DNA from 2 places in the Streptomyces sp. NPDC048415 genome. Region 1 is predicted to be linked to the other one. Evidence: riboswitches for the same ligand, from Rfam matches in the RefSeq annotation. Region 1 holds a riboswitch; the other holds the start of a gene.
The links. A riboswitch is a leader RNA that binds a small molecule or an ion and turns the genes downstream of it on or off. The one in region 1 is predicted to bind thiamine pyrophosphate.

Region 1 (7,512 bases):
CCGTCCGCTGCACGTACTCGACGATCCCCAGCCACTCGTCGATCGCGTCCGCAGCCACCTCAGGATCGACCTCGTACGGCAGGCCGGCGGCCAGCGTCGCGTCGGCGCGGTGGATCGCCAGCTCGTGCGTCATCCGGCGCGCCCAGAACCCGGAGCTGAGGTCGCCGGCCCAGGCCCACACCTTCGTGTCGGGTCCCGCCTCGCGCAGTGTGCCGACGAGCATCGCGCCGGTCTGCGCGAGCCAGGCGTCCAGGGCGGCCGGGTCGCCCGCGGCCTCCGGTCCCCCGGCGAGCGGAATCCGGTCCTCGGGGATGTGCTCCTGAGCCCGCGTACGCACGATGAGTTCGACCCAGCGCAGCGCCCCGCCCGTGTGCCGGACCAGCTGCTCCAGTGACCAGTCCGGGCAGGTGGGCACGGTGGCGGACAGATCCGCACCTGCCGAGGTCACCACGTCCCTCAACTGCCGTACCTGCGAATCGATCTCATCGCAGTAGCGGTCATGTCCGAGTAGCGTCATGATCGCACCCTATGCGGCCCAGGGATCCCCGAGTACGACAATTTCGGCTGCGTCGAACTCCACCCCCACCACGTCCCCTGGCTCCGGCGCGTCCCGCAGAGCGCACGCCGCTTCAAGTCGGGGCGCGCCCTCCGAGTACAGGTGTACGGCGACATGGGTGCCCCGGAAGGTGCGGGCGGCGACGGTGCAGCGCAGGCCGTCCGCCGCGTCCACGAGCCGTACACCCGCAGGCCGCACGAGGAGCGTACGGAGCCCCTGGGGGGCGTCCTCGGGCACCGGAACCTTCCCCCACGGGGTGTCCGCGGCCTCTGCGACCACCGTCGCCTCGACCACGTTGTCGAAGCCGAGGAAGCGGGCCACGAACTCGTCCGCCGGACGCTGCCAGACCTCAAGAGGCGTACCGGACTGGGCGATCCGACCGTCGCGCATCACCACGACCCGGTCGGCGAGCGCGAAGGCCTCACCCTGATCATGCGTGACGGCGAGCACGGTCGTGCCCAACTCGCCGAAGAGTTCACGGAGTTCGACGACGAGCCGTTCGCGCAGGGAGCGGTCCAGCTGGCCGAGCGGTTCGTCGAGCATCAGCAACCGAGGGCGGGGGGCGAGGGCGCGGGCCAGCGCGACGCGCTGCTGCTCGCCTCCGGAGAGTTCCGTCACTGACCTGCGTTCGGCACCCGGCAGCCCGACGAGTGCCAGCAACTCCCGTACCTCCAAAGCTCGTTGACCCTTCGGCGCCCCGTGCATCCGCAGCCCGAAAGCCACATTGCCGCCCACGTCCCGCTGCGGGAAGAGCTGGTGGTCCTGGAACATCAGGCCGATGCCCCGCTTGTGCGCGGGCACCGCCGACTGGTCGCGTCCGCCCAGTACCACGCGTCCCGCATCGAGCGACTGCAGTCCGGCCACCGCCCGCAGCAGCGTGGACTTGCCGCTGCCGCTCGGTCCGAGCACGCACACGATCTCGTGCTCGGCGACAGCGAGGTCAACGGCGTCGAGCACCGGCCGCCCGCCGAAGCGTACGGTCGCACCCTGAAGGTTCAGCAGCATCTAGAACTCCCCCGTCCGGTCTCCCCGTACCCGCTCCAGCAGCAGCAACGCCACCGCGCACACCACCATCAGAATCGTCGAAAGGGCCATCGCCTGGCCGTAGTTGAGATCGCCCGGCCGTCCGAGCAGCCGGGCCACGGCGACCGGCAGCGTCGGATTGTCGGGCCGCGCGATGAAGACGGTGGCCCCGAACTCGCCGAGCGACACCGCGAAGGCGAACCCGGCCGCGATCAGCAGCGCCCGCCGCACCATCGGCAGATCGACCTCGCGCCACACCCGCCACGGCGAGGCCCCGAGCACGGCGGCCGCCTCGCGCAGCCGCCCGTCCACCGCCCGCAGCACGGGCAGCATCGTCCGTACGACGAAGGGGACACCCACCAGCGCCTGCGCGAGCGGCACCAGGATCCAGCTGCTTCTGAGGTTCAGCGGCGGCTCGTCCAGCGCGATCAGGAACCCGAAGCCGACGGTCACCGCGGACACGCCCAGCGGCAGCATCAGCAGCGCGTCGAATCCTCGTAGCAGACGGCCCGTCATGGGGGTCCCCCCGCTGGAGCGAAGCCGAGAGTGGGGGAGGGTGAGAGCCGCGGCCGCCAGAGCGCCGATCAGTACGGCGATGGCGGTGGCGGCGAGCGCGTACTCCAGCGAGTTGCCGATCGCCTCGATCGGCGCGACAAGGAAGATGCCGCCGCCGTCGCTGGTCAGGGCCCTGTAATAGGCGAATCCGGGAGCGTCGAGGGAGTGCTGCACGAGGACGGCGAGCGGCAGGACGAGGAGGACGACGATGCTCGCCAGGACACCGCCCAGCAGCGCCCACTGCCCCGCCCCGCGCGGCCGGCGCGCGGTCGTCTCCGGGGCCACCAGACGCAGGGCGGTCTCCCGGCGGCGCACGGTCCACGCGTGTACGGCGAGAACCGCGCCCACCGCCATGAACTGGATGATCGTCAGCACCGCCGCCGTCGCAAGGTCGAAGATCTCCGAGGTCTGCCGGTAGATCTCCACCTCGAGGGTGGAGAAGGTGGGACCGCCGAGGATCTGCACCACCCCGAACGAGGTGAAGGTGAAGAGGAAGACCATGAGCGCGGCGGCGGCCACGGCCGGGCTCAGGGCCGGCAGCGTCACCTTGCGCCAGGCCGCGAACCGGGAGGCGCCGAGCATCCGCGCGGCCTCCTCCTGGCCCGGGTCGAGCTGCGCCCAGAGCCCGCCGACGGTCCGTACCACCACCGCGTAATTGAAGAAGACGTGCGCGAGCAGGATCGCCCAGACGGTGGTGTCGAGCCGTACGCCCCACAGCTCGTCGAGCAGTCCGCCCCGGCCGACCAGCGCCAGGAACGCCGTACCCACCACGACGGTCGGCAACACGAAGGGCACGGTCACCACGGCCCGCAGAACGTGCTTGCCCCTGAAATCGAAGCGCGCGAAGACATACGCGCCGGGGAGCGCGATCAGCAGCGTGAGCGCTGTGGAGGCGAGCGCCTGCCAGGTGGTGAACCACAGCACATGCCGGATGTCGGGCTGCGCGAGCACGTCACCGAACCGTCCGAACCGCCAAACCCCGTCGATCTTGAGGCCTCGGGCCACGATCGCGGCCACGGGATAGGCGAAGAAGACGGCGAAGAACACGACGGGCAGGGCCATGAGCCCCACCCGCGCCGCGCTCCCACGCCTCCCGGGCGCTACTTCAGTACGAGTGAGGTCCACGACTTGACCCACTGGTCACGGTTGTCGGCGATCTTGGCCGGGGCCATGGTCTCGGGGTCCTTGGCCGCCGGGCCGTACGCGGTGAACTCCGCGGGCACCTTCGCCCCCTTGAGCACCGGATACACGAACATGTTCAGCGGCATGTCCTCCTGGAACTCCTTGGAGACCAGGAAGTCGATGAGCGCCTTGCCGCCCTTGGTGTTGCCGGCGTTGCTCAGCAGCCCCGCGAACTCGATCTGCCGGAAGCAGGTGCCGTCCGCGACGCCGGTGGGCGCGGTCGTGGGCTTCGGGTCGGCATAGATGACCTCGGCGGGCGGCGAGGAGGCGTACGAGACGACGAGCGGCCGGTCGGCCTTCGCCTTCTTGCCGCCGGCGGAACCGGAGAACTCCTCGTTGTACGCCTGCTCCCAGCCGTCGACGACCTTCACGCCGTTGGCCTTGAGCTTCTTCCAGTAGTCCGGCCAGCCGTCGTCGCCGTACTTGGCGGCGGTCCCGAGCAGGAAGCCGAGACCGGGCGAGGACGTGGACGCGTTCTCCGTGACGAGGAGGTTCTTGTACGCGGGCTTGGTCAGGTCGTCGAAGGAGGCCGGCGGGGCCAGCTTGTGCCGGCTGAAGTAGGCCTTGTCGTAGTTGACGCAGATGTCGCCGTAGTCGATCGGGGTGACCCGGTGCTTGTCCTTGTCGAGCAGGTACTGGGCGTCGAGCCGGCCGAGCCCCTTCGCCTCGTACGACTGGAAGAGCCCGTTGTCGAGCGCCCGGGACAGCAGGGTGTTGTCGACGCCGAAGAAGACATCGCCCTGCGGGTTGTCCTTGGTGAGGATGGCCTTGTTGACGGCCTGCCCGGCGTCGCCGTCCTTGAGGACCTTGACCGTGTACCCGGACTGCTTCTCGAAGTCCTTGAGCACGCTCTTCGACACGGCCCACGAGTCGTGGCTGACGAGCGTGACGGTCTTGGAGTCCGCGGATTTCCCGCTGCCGGACGACCCACACGCGGACAGCGCCGGCAGCGTGACGAGGCCCAGGCCGACGGCCACGGCCGCGAACTTCTTGGTGGTGCTCACTGAATTCCTCCTGGCTGACCAGGAAGAGACGCGGCCCTGCCCGGGGCCTGAAGGCAGGTCCCGGGCAGGGCGCAACAGCTTGAGTGATGACCGAACTTCCTACCCAGAATGACCTGGGCAAGGTTCAGAGGGTCTGCGGTCTGTCCCGCACTCTCAGCGCTGTGGCGCTCCCCTGTCGGAATATGAAGATGTTGGATTTGAAGATGTTGGCTATGAAGAAGCTGGCTATCAAGATGTACTGACGCGGGTCAGACTACCGCTCGGTCGCCGCGAGCTGACCACACGCCCCGTCGATCTCCTGACCACGGGTGTCCCGGACGGTCACCGGCACCCCGTGGGCGGCGATCGCCTCGACGAACGCCTTCTCGTCCTCGGGCCGCGAGGCGGTCCACTTCGAACCCGGGGTCGGGTTCAGCGGGATGAGATTGACGTGCACCGGCTTGCCCTTGAGCAGCCGCCCGAGCCGGTCACCGCGCCATGCCTGGTCGTTGATGTCCCGGATGAGGGCGTACTCGATGGACAGGCGCCGCCCGGACTTGGCCGCGTACTCCCATCCGGCGTCCAGCACCTCGCGCACCTTCCACCGCGTGTTGACGGGGACGAGGGTGTCGCGCAGCTCGTCGTCCGGCGCGTGCAGCGAGATGGCGAGGCGGCACTTGAAGCCCTCGTCGGAGAACCGGTGGATGGCCGGGACTAGTCCGACCGTCGAGACGGTGATGCCGCGCTGCGAGAGTCCGAGCCCGTCCGGCTCGGGGTCGGTGAGGGCGCGAATGGCGCCCACGACCCGCTTGTAGTTGGCGAGCGGCTCACCCATGCCCATGAAGACGATGTTGCTCAGCCGTGCGGGGCCGCCCGGAATCTCGCCGTCCCTGAGGGCCCGCATGCCGTCCACGATCTGGTGCACGATCTCGCCGGTGGACAGATTCCGGTCGAGCCCGGCCTGCCCCGTCGCACAGAACGGGCAGTTCATCCCGCAGCCGGCCTGCGAACTGATGCACATGGTGACCCGGTCCGGGTAGCGCATCAGCACGGACTCGACGAGCGTGCCGTCGAAGAGCCGCCACAGGGTCTTACGGGTGGTGTCCGCGTCGGTGGACAGATGCCGCACGACCGTCATCAGCTCGGGGAGCAGCGCCTCCTGGAGCTTGCCGCGCGAGGCGGCCGGGATGTCCGTCCACTCGGCGGGGTCGTGCGCGTACCGCGCGAAGTAGTGCTGCGAGAGCTGCTTGGCACGAAACGGCTTCTCACCGATCGCGGCAACGGCCTCTTTACGCTCGGCGGGCGTGAGATCGGCAAGGTGCCGCGGCGGCTTCTTGGCTCCGCGCGGGGCGACAAAAGTGAGTTCTCCGGGCTTAGGCATGGCTGTACCAGTGTCGCAGATCGATTCGTGTGACCTGCGATCGTCGGATCGGGAGTGGTCGTTGACGGTCGTTGTTGGTCATCGTCGGTCCCCCTCCGACGGCCCACAGACGGCCCGGCCCACGGTTCGCGGCAGGCACGTCGGTGCAGGTGGCGGCACGCTTTCTGCGGGCGAGCGTCCAGAAGGCTGTCCGTCCAGGCCCGCCGTAAAAGCTCGGGCGGTCAGCCCAGGGCGGGATCCGCCGACTCCTCAGAGTCCTCGCTCAGGAAGGCGAGACGGGGCAAGAGCGCCAGGACGCCGCCGATGAGACTGCCCAGGGTGTTGAACAGGACATCATCGACGTCCACGGTGCGACCAGCGTTCATCACGTACTGTGTCGCCTCGATCAGCACACTCAACGCTAGGCAGATCAGCACGACCCGGCGCAGGCGCGGCTGCCGAGTGACAAACATCAGCAGCAGGCCGAGCGGGACGAACATCAGGGCGTTCGCCAGCTGGAGCCGCAGGATCATGTCGTGCTCCATGCTGCCCATTCCGACCGTGGACAGGTCGTCGCCCCAAAGGCCCTCACCAGGTGCCCACGAGATGTACCGCTGCCCGCCGCTGCCGATCGGCTGGCTCGGGATCAGCGTGGCCGCGAGGATTACCATCAGGCAGAACGCGAGGAACACGCGGGACAGCACCGGGACTGCGTCCCTCGTGCGCGCTTCAATTGCGGCAGCCACCCAGGGAATGACCGCGCAGAAGAGCAGGAATCCCGCCACGGTGGCGAAATTCAGATAGAGAATGATTTCCCACACGACGGCGTTTCCCTTGACGGTGAGGCGGGGCTCTGGGTGCCGCACGCGTCATGCGGCACCCGTGAGGGTACCGTCAGGGACAACGCCACTTGGTGACGTACATCGTGCCCTTGTACTCCATGACGCCGCGGATGCAGTCGCCTGCGTCGATGGAGTGCTTCTGACTCAGCTCGGCATAGTTGCTGACGGAGCTCGTCTTCTTGCTGCCGTAGTAGTTCGGCAGGGCGGTGATCTGGTCGTTCTTGCGCTGGTCGCCGAGCGTCACGATGATCTGGCCGCTGGTGTTGCGGGAGTAGCCGACGGTCCACGTGTAGGTGGCGCTCTTGCCGAGCTTGCCGCCCGAGATGCACAGGTTGCCGTTGCTCAGCTCACCACAACCGGCAGGCGTCGCGGACGCTGATGGAGCAAGGATGACGCTGGTCCCCAGGATGGACACCAGCGATGCAGCAGCCCCCAGGGACCGCTTAATGTTCTTCACTTTTCAAATCTCCCGTTTACTACGGGCGCTCTGGTCAAGGGCGCCCGGAAATGGGGGCAGCAAAGAGCCTCCGAAGCGGCCGCACGCGTTTTCCCCCGTTTACCCAGAGCTTATCAGTGCATGATCGAATGCCAGTTCCCGAATGCCTACAGAAAGGCACGATTTGACCCGTTTAACTCTCGAACTTGCACCGGAATCTGAGCCTGATTTGAGGTGGCATCACCGGACGCATGAACTATCACCGCTGCGTGGCTCCTACGGCTCCACGTTCTGGAGATCGCGAAAGCGATGAAACTCTGATCAAGTCCGACCCGACGATGGTGGAGCTTCCGTCGGCCGCGGAACTCACGCGCGATCACGGGGTCTCGCGGGGCGTAGCGCTGGGCATGAGAAGCGGACGGCCGACGTGATGCCGTTCCCTCTCAACAAGACGCCCGCCCCGACCGCCGACGCGCCCGCGCCGGGCGAGTGGGGAGGCCGAACTCCCCGACGCCGACGACCCGGACGCCGACGTTCTCACGGAGGATGCGCCGGTCGACCCGCCCCGCGAGGTC
Region 2 (7,512 bases), on a different contig from region 1:
CGGATTACGCCGTGGCCGCCTTGAGAGGCCTCGCCGGATCCGACAACAGCTCCGGATCCATCAGGGCGCCCGACTCGATGAGCCTGCGACCCTGGGCGAGGTCCCTCGGGCGGCCCACCGCCAGGAGGGCGACCAGGCGTCCGGAACGGAGCCAGCAGACCGTCCAGGCGACTCCCGTGGGGTCGCCGCGCCACACCGTCGTGTCGGCGGGCGCGTGGTGGCCGACGTACTGGACGAAACGGCCGAACTGTTCGGACCAGAAGTACGGGACCGGGTCGTACGCCGCCGGGGATTCGCCGATGATGTTCGCCGCGACCGTGCGCGGGCCCTGGAGGGCGTTGTCCCAGTGGTGGACCAGGAGACGGCCCTCGTACCTTCCCGAAGGGAAGGAGGCGCAGTCGCCGACCGCGTAGACATCCGGTACCGAGGTGCGCAGATGGTCGTCGGCCAGGACCTCGCGATGGGCACCGAGCTCGATGCCGGAGCCGGCGAGCCAGGCGGTGGCCGGACGCGCGCCGATGCCGACGACCACGGCGCCCGCGGGCACCCGGGAGCCGTCGTCCAGCACCACCGCGCCGGGCTCGACGCGCTCCACGCGCGCGTGCGTACGCAGTGTGGCCCCGCTGTCCGCGTACCAGGCCGCCATCGGCGCGGCCACCTCGGCGGGCAACGCCCCCGCGAGCGGCCGGTCGGCGGCCTCGACGACGGTCACCGCGCACCCCGCCTCGCGCGCCGCCGTGGCGAACTCGGCGCCGATCCAGCCCGCCCCGACGACCACGATGTCGTGCTGCTGGGCGAGGACGGGACGCAGCCGCTCGGCGTCGTCGAGGGTGCGCAGCAGATGGACCCCGGGCACGCCCTCCGCGCCCGGCAGCCGGATCGGTTCCGCTCCGGTCGCGACGACCAGGACGTCGTACGGCACGGGTCCGGTGGCCGTGTCCAGTTCGTGGTCGCCGGGGCGCAGGCCGAGCGCCTCGCGCCCGAGCTGCAGTTCGATGTCCAGCGCCTCGAAGTCGACGTCGAAGGCGGAGCCCTCGGCCTTGCCGAGCAGGACGGCCTTGGACAGCGGCGGCCGGTCGTACGGCTGGTGCGGCTCCGCACCGATCAGTGTCACGGTGCCGGTGAAGCCCTGTTCGCGCAGCGCGACCGCGCTCTGCACCCCGGCCATCCCCGCGCCCACGATCACGACCCGCCGTGCCGTACGCCCCTGCGACTGCGCCTGCGTCTGCTCGCTCACCTGATCACCATAGACACCTGACAATTTGTCAGTCAGCGGCCGGGCTCAGTGAGCTGTTCCACACTTCTCGCGGAGCTGCTCCACCACGCTCGTCCCACTCCCCGCCTGCGACTCCCATTCCCAGGTCTCCTCCAGACGCACGCGTCCGTCGGGCAGCTCCACCACGAGGGACGCGCAGCGCCCCGACGAGGTGCTGCCGTCGCGCTTCAGCTGCACGTACCGGAAGTCGAGGCGGTCGCCTTCACGGGTACCCACGAGGTGCCCGCGTACGACGTCGCCGCCCGTGTACTCGGCCCAGATCTCGCCGTCCTTCTCGTGGTACGAGAACCGGGTGCGGGTGCCCACCTGACCCGGCGCCTGGTCGGCGACCGGGGCGAGCACGAGGCCGTCGAGCGAACGGGCCATGGACGGAGGCTCCCTTACTGGGAAAGGTGGCGGCGGGCTAGGGTGGTCACCGTAAAGCACTCGCGGGAGCCCGGACGCACCGGGCTGAGAGGGAGGCTGGGACGGCCTCCGACCGTACGAACCTGATCCGGGTCATGCCGGCGAAGGGAGGGGCTGGACGCCCATGTCGCGTACATCAGATGTCCTTGTCATCGGGGGCGGCATCATCGGCCTTGTCACGGCCTGGCGGGCCGCGCAACGCGGGTTCGCCACCGCCGTCGTCGACCCCGAACCCGGCGGCGGAGCGGCCCAGGTGGCCGCCGGAATGCTCGCCGCCGTCACCGAACTGCACTACGGCGAGCAGACCCTGCTGGGCCTCAATCTCGCCTCCGCGCGCCGCTATCCGGACTTCGCCGCCGAGCTCACCCAGGCGAGCGGCCAGGACCTCGGCTACCGACAGTGCGGCACGCTGGCCGTCGCGCTGGACGCCGACGACCGCGCCCATCTGCGGGAACTGCACGCACTGCAACGCCGGTCGGGGCTCGACTCGGAGTGGCTGAGCGGTCGCGAGTGCCGCCGTCTTGAGCCGATGCTCGCGCCCGGCGTACGCGGAGGTCTGCGCGTCGACGGCGATCACCAGGTCGATCCGCGCCGCCTCGCGCGGGCCCTGGTCACGGCGTGTGAGCGGGCCGGTGTGGTGTTCCACCGGGCGTGGGCGGAGCGTTTGAGCGTCGTACGGGACCGGGCCGCCGGAGCGGTCACCACCGATGGCACCGAGCTCGCCGGCGGCCAGATCGTGCTGGCGGGGGGCAGCCTCAGCGGGCGTCTGGCGGGCGTCCCCGACGACGTCCTGCCGCCCGTGCGTCCCGTGAAGGGGCAGGTACTGCGCCTGACCGTGCCGAAGCGGTACGCGCCCTTCCTGAGCCGCACGGTACGTGCCGTCGTGCGCGGCAGCCAGGTCTACCTGGTGCCGCGCGAGAGCGGCGAACTCGTCGTGGGCGCCACCAGCGAGGAGCTGGGCTGGGACACGACAGTGACCGCCGGCGGCGTGTACGAACTGCTGCGCGACGCCCATGAGCTGGTGCCCGGGATCACCGAGCTGCCACTCACGGAGACGCGCGCCGGACTGCGCCCTGCCTCGCCCGACAACGCGCCGCTGCTCGGCCCGACCGAACTGGACGGGCTCCTGCTGGCCACCGGGCACTACCGCAACGGCGTACTGCTCACCCCCATCACCGGTGACGCGATGGCGCACGTCCTGACCACCGGCGAACTCCCCGACGTGGCCCGCCCCTTCACACCCGGGCGCTTCGGCGCCGCCGCCCTCACGGAGCAGCCCGCATGAACATCTTCGTCAACGGAGAGCGACAGCGCATCGACACGGGGACCGCTCTCGACACGCTCGTCGCCACCCTCACCCCCGCGCCGTCCGGGGTGGCCGCCGCGCTCAACGAAACCGTCGTCCCGCGCGCGCAGTGGTCGTCGACAGCCCTCTCCGAGGGAGACCGCATCGAAGTCCTCACCGCCGTCCAAGGAGGCTGAGCCATGGCCGACGATCCCTTCGTCCTCGCTGGTACGTCCTTCTCGTCCCGTCTGATCATGGGTACCGGCGGTGCGCCCAGCCTTGACGTCCTGGAGCGCTCACTCGTGGCGTCCGGCACGGAGCTGACGACGGTCGCGATGCGGCGCGTAAACGCTTGCGTCCACGGTTCGGTGCTGTCGGTGCTCGACAAGCTCGGCATCCGCGTCCTGCCCAACACGGCGGGCTGTTTCACCGCGGGCGAGGCCGTGCTGACCGCTCGTCTCGCGCGCGAAGCGCTCGGCAGCGACCTGGTCAAGCTGGAGGTCATCGCCGACGAGCGCACGCTGCTGCCCGATCCGATCGAGCTGCTCGACGCCGCGGAGACGCTGGTCGACGACGGGTTCACCGTGCTGCCGTACACGAACGATGATCCTGTGCTCGCGCGGAAGCTGGAGGATGTCGGCTGCGCCGCCATCATGCCGCTCGGGTCGCCGATCGGGTCCGGGCTCGGCATCCGCAATCCGCACAACTTCCAGCTGATCGTGGAGCACGCGCGCGTGCCGGTGATTCTGGACGCGGGAGCCGGTACCGCGTCCGACGCGGCGCTCGCGATGGAGCTGGGGTGTGCGGGGGTGATGCTCGCCTCGGCCGTGACGCGCGCCCAGGAGCCGGTGCTCATGGCAGAGGGCATGCGGCACGCCGTCGAGGCCGGCCGGCTCGCCTACCGGGCGGGGCGTATCCCCCGACGGCACTTCGCCGAGGCGTCGTCTCCTGTGGAGGGGCTGGCGCGGTTGGATCCCGAGAGGCCCGCCTTCTAGGTGCCCGGCGCTGCGCTGGGTTCGGGCCCGCCCGCGCACCGCCCGTTTCCAGTCGTCTGGGGAGTGCGCGGGCCTTCCGCGGGGGTTCTTGCCGTTGGCGGGCGCTGCATTCGTCGCGGCTGTGTCGCGGGCTGCCCGCTCGCTGCCTGCGATGTGCGTCACAGGTCGGCTGCAGTCCCGCTCCGGTATCGGCTGAACGGGGCGCGTGACAGTGGCGGCTCGTACACTCACCTGCGTGGATACGACCCTTCAGGACCCGCTTGTCGGGCAGGTGCTCGACGGCCGCTATCGCGTTGACGCACGGATAGCGGTCGGCGGGATGGCCACGGTCTACAGGGCCCTGGACACCCGCCTCGACCGCGTGCTCGCGCTCAAGGTGATGCACCCGACGCTGGCCGCCGACGGCTCGTTCGTCGAGCGGTTCATCCGCGAGGCCAAGTCGGTGGCACGGCTCGCCCACCCCAATGTGGTGCAGGTCTTCGACCAGGGGGCGGACGGGTCGTACGTCTACCTGGCCATGGAGTACGTCGCCGGGTGCACCCTGCGCGACGTACTGCGCGAGCGCGGCGCCCTGCAGCCGCGGGCCGCGCTCGACATCCTCGAGCCGGTGCTCGCCGCGCTCGGCGCCGCGCACCGGGCCGGGTTCGTGCACCGCGACATGAAGCCGGAGAACGTCCTCATAGGGGATGACGGACGGGTCAAGGTGGCCGACTTCGGTCTCGTACGGGCCGTGGACACGGTGACGAACACGACCGGGGCCGTCCTCGGCACCGTGTCCTACCTCGCCCCCGAGCAGATCGAGCACGGCACCGCCGACACCCGCGTCGACGTCTACGCCTGCGGGGTCGTCCTCTACGAGATGCTGACCGGCGCCAAGCCGCACTCCGGGGACTCCCCCGCTCAGGTGCTCTACCAGCACCTTCACACGGACGTACAGCCGCCGTCGGCCACCGTGCCAGGGCTGCCGTACGGGCTCGACGAGCTGGTCGGCACGGCGACCGCCCGCAATCCCGAGGTGCGCCCGCACGACGCGGTGGCGCTGCTCGGTCGGGTACTGGAGGCGCGGGCCGGGCTGACGGCCGAGCAGCTCGACGCGGTACCGCCGGGGGCTCTGTCCGTCGGCCGCGACATCGGCGAGGACCGTACGAGTGTGATCCCGCACTCATTGTCCGTGCCTCGGTTGCTGCCCGTGAACGACGACGAGGACGGCGCACTCGATCGGACCAGTCGGTTCGAGCGGACCGGTCAGTTCGAGCAGACCAGTCAGTTCGCGTCCGCGCCGGCCGCTCCCTCGCGGCGCGCCGCGCGCCCGCGGCGCGGGATGCTCGCGATCGTCGCCGCCATCGTGCTGGTGCTGGGGCTCGGCGCCGGCGTCTGGTACATCAACTCCGGACAGTTCACCAAGGTCCCGCCGATCCTGTCGAAGACGGAGAAGCAGGCCGAGGACCAGTTGGCAAAGGCCGGTCTCGACGTCAAGCAGGTCAAGCACGCGTACAGCGACACCGTGAAGCGGGGCAGCGTCATCAGCGCCGACCCAGAGGTCGGCGCCCGGATTCGCGACAACGCCTCCGTGACGCTGACGGTCTCCAACGGACCGGAGACGGTGAAGGTGCCCGACCTGAAGGGCTTCGCGCTGTTCAAGGCGAAGGAAGTGCTGAAGGGCGACGGACTGGCCGCGGGCATGGTCACCCGGGCGTTCAGCGAGGACGTCCCCAAGGGGTTCGTGATCAGCACGGAACCGGGCGCGGGCACCGAGCGGCACGCCGGATCGGCGATCGCGATCACTGTCAGCAAGGGCAGTCCGGTGGAGGTGCCCGAGGTCACGGGCACGTCCGTCGAGGACGCCAGGGCGGAGCTGGAGGACTCGGGGCTGAAGGTGAAGATCGCCACCGCGAGGGTCAATTCGGAGTTCGACAAGGGCCAGGTCGCCGAGCAGTCGCCGGGCGCGGGCCGCGAGGCCGCCTCGGGCGACACGGTGACGCTGACGATCTCCAAGGGCCCCGAGATGGTCGAGGTCCCGGACGTCGTGGGCGACAGTGTGGACGACGCGAAGCAGGCGCTGGAGGACGCCGGGTTCAAGGTCGAGGAGGACCGCGGGCTTCTCGGTCTCTTCGGGGACAACGTCAAGAGTCAGTCGGTGGACGGCGGTGAGACGGCGCCCAAGGGCTCGACGATCACCATCGAGATCCGCTGAGACAGAGGTCTTCACGGCCGCGAGATCCGCACGCCTGTGCGGGCTTCACCGCTGTGAGATCCGCACGACCGCGAGGCACGCACGCACCACCGCGAGACCCACGCGGCCATAGGCTCCGCGCGGCCGCGAGACCCACGCGGCCATAGGCTCCGCGCGGCCACGAGGCACGCGCGGCCATCGGCTCCACGCGGCACGCGCGGCCATCGGCTCCACGTGGCCACGATGTCAGCGCGGCCATAGGCTCCGCGCGGCCGTGGAATCCGCACAGCCGTGGCCATGGAATCCACAGGACCGTGGAATCCACACGACCGTGCGGTCCGCACCCCCCGGAGGTCCGCCGACCGGGCACCCTGAAGCACGTGACACCCTGAACGGCGTGACCAGCAAGCAGCTCCGCAACCCCGTCGGCGGCCATGTCCCCGTGGCCGGCGGCCTCAACTCCGTCGGTCTGACCTACGCCCGCGACCTCGCGGCCGAGACCGTCCAGGTCTTCGTCGCCAACCCGCGCGGCTGGGCGACGCCCGCCGGAAACCCGAAGCAGGACGAGGAGTTCCGCGCGGCCTGCGCCGCCGAGTCGATCCCCGCGTACGTCCATGCCCCGTATCTGATCAACTTCGGCTCGCACACCGAGGCGACGGTCGAGAAGTCGGTGGAGTCGCTGCGGCACTCACTGCGGCGAGGGCGGGAGATCGGCGCCCTGGGTGTGGTCGTGCACACCGGGAGCGCCACCGGCGGCCGGGACCGGTCCGTGGCCCTCAAGCAGGTGCGCGCACACCTGCTGCCGCTGCTCGACGAGCTGACCCGCGACGACGACCCGTTCCTCCTCCTGGAGTCGACGGCCGGTCAGGGCGCCTCCCTTTGCTCGCGCACCTGGGACTTCGGCCCCTACTTCGAGGCGCTCGACGCCCACCCGAAGCTGGGCGTCTGCCTGGACACCTGCCACATCTTCGCGGCGGGCCACGACCTCACCGGACCGAGCGGCATGCACCAGACCCTCGACCTGCTGGTCGACACCGTCGGCGAGGGGCGACTCAAGCTGATCCACGCCAACGACTCCAAGGATGTGGTCGGCGCCCACAAGGACCGCCACGAGAACATTGGCTCCGGCCACATAGGCGAGGACCCGTTCCGCGCCCTGATGACCCACCCCGCCACCGACGGCGTACCCCTGATCATCGAGACCCCCGGTGGGAAGGAAGGACACGCCGCGGACGTGGAGCGCTTGAAGAAGCTCCGCGACGGCTGAGCCGTGGGGAATACCCCTGGGGGGTATATGGTTCCCGTCTGATGACAGGAACCGTTATCCGCGATGGGGGCCTCATGCAGCACGAAACGCACGCACACCGCGAGATGGACG

Region 2: it holds a riboswitch for thiamine pyrophosphate, as region 1 does, so the genes downstream of both, thiO (glycine oxidase ThiO) here and AB0D27_RS10880 (thiamine ABC transporter substrate-binding protein) in region 1, are expected to answer to the same signal.

What each region holds. Positions count from the first base shown of each region.
Region 1 is NZ_JBEZKJ010000011.1:91,717-99,228, forward strand. Features, by position in the region: gene AB0D27_RS10865 (maleylpyruvate isomerase family mycothiol-dependent enzyme) at 1-517, opposite strand, end outside; gene AB0D27_RS10870 (ABC transporter ATP-binding protein) at 527-1,561, opposite strand; gene AB0D27_RS10875 (iron ABC transporter permease) at 1,562-3,196, opposite strand; gene AB0D27_RS10880 (thiamine ABC transporter substrate-binding protein) at 3,235-4,320, opposite strand; TPP riboswitch at 4,399-4,504, opposite strand; gene rlmN (23S rRNA (adenine(2503)-C(2))-methyltransferase RlmN) at 4,574-5,680, opposite strand; gene AB0D27_RS10890 (VanZ family protein) at 5,902-6,480, opposite strand; gene AB0D27_RS10895 (hypothetical protein) at 6,554-6,958, opposite strand.
Region 2 is NZ_JBEZKJ010000025.1:76,245-83,756, forward strand. Features, by position in the region: gene AB0D27_RS18920 (FAD-dependent oxidoreductase) at 5-1,168, opposite strand; gene AB0D27_RS18925 (hypothetical protein) at 1,283-1,642, opposite strand; TPP riboswitch at 1,695-1,808, shown strand; gene thiO (glycine oxidase ThiO) at 1,806-2,966, shown strand; gene thiS (sulfur carrier protein ThiS) at 2,963-3,163, shown strand; gene AB0D27_RS18940 (thiazole synthase) at 3,167-3,961, shown strand; gene pknB (Stk1 family PASTA domain-containing Ser/Thr kinase) at 4,197-6,155, shown strand; gene AB0D27_RS18950 (deoxyribonuclease IV) at 6,532-7,401, shown strand; gene AB0D27_RS18955 (DUF4396 domain-containing protein) at 7,506-7,512, shown strand, end outside.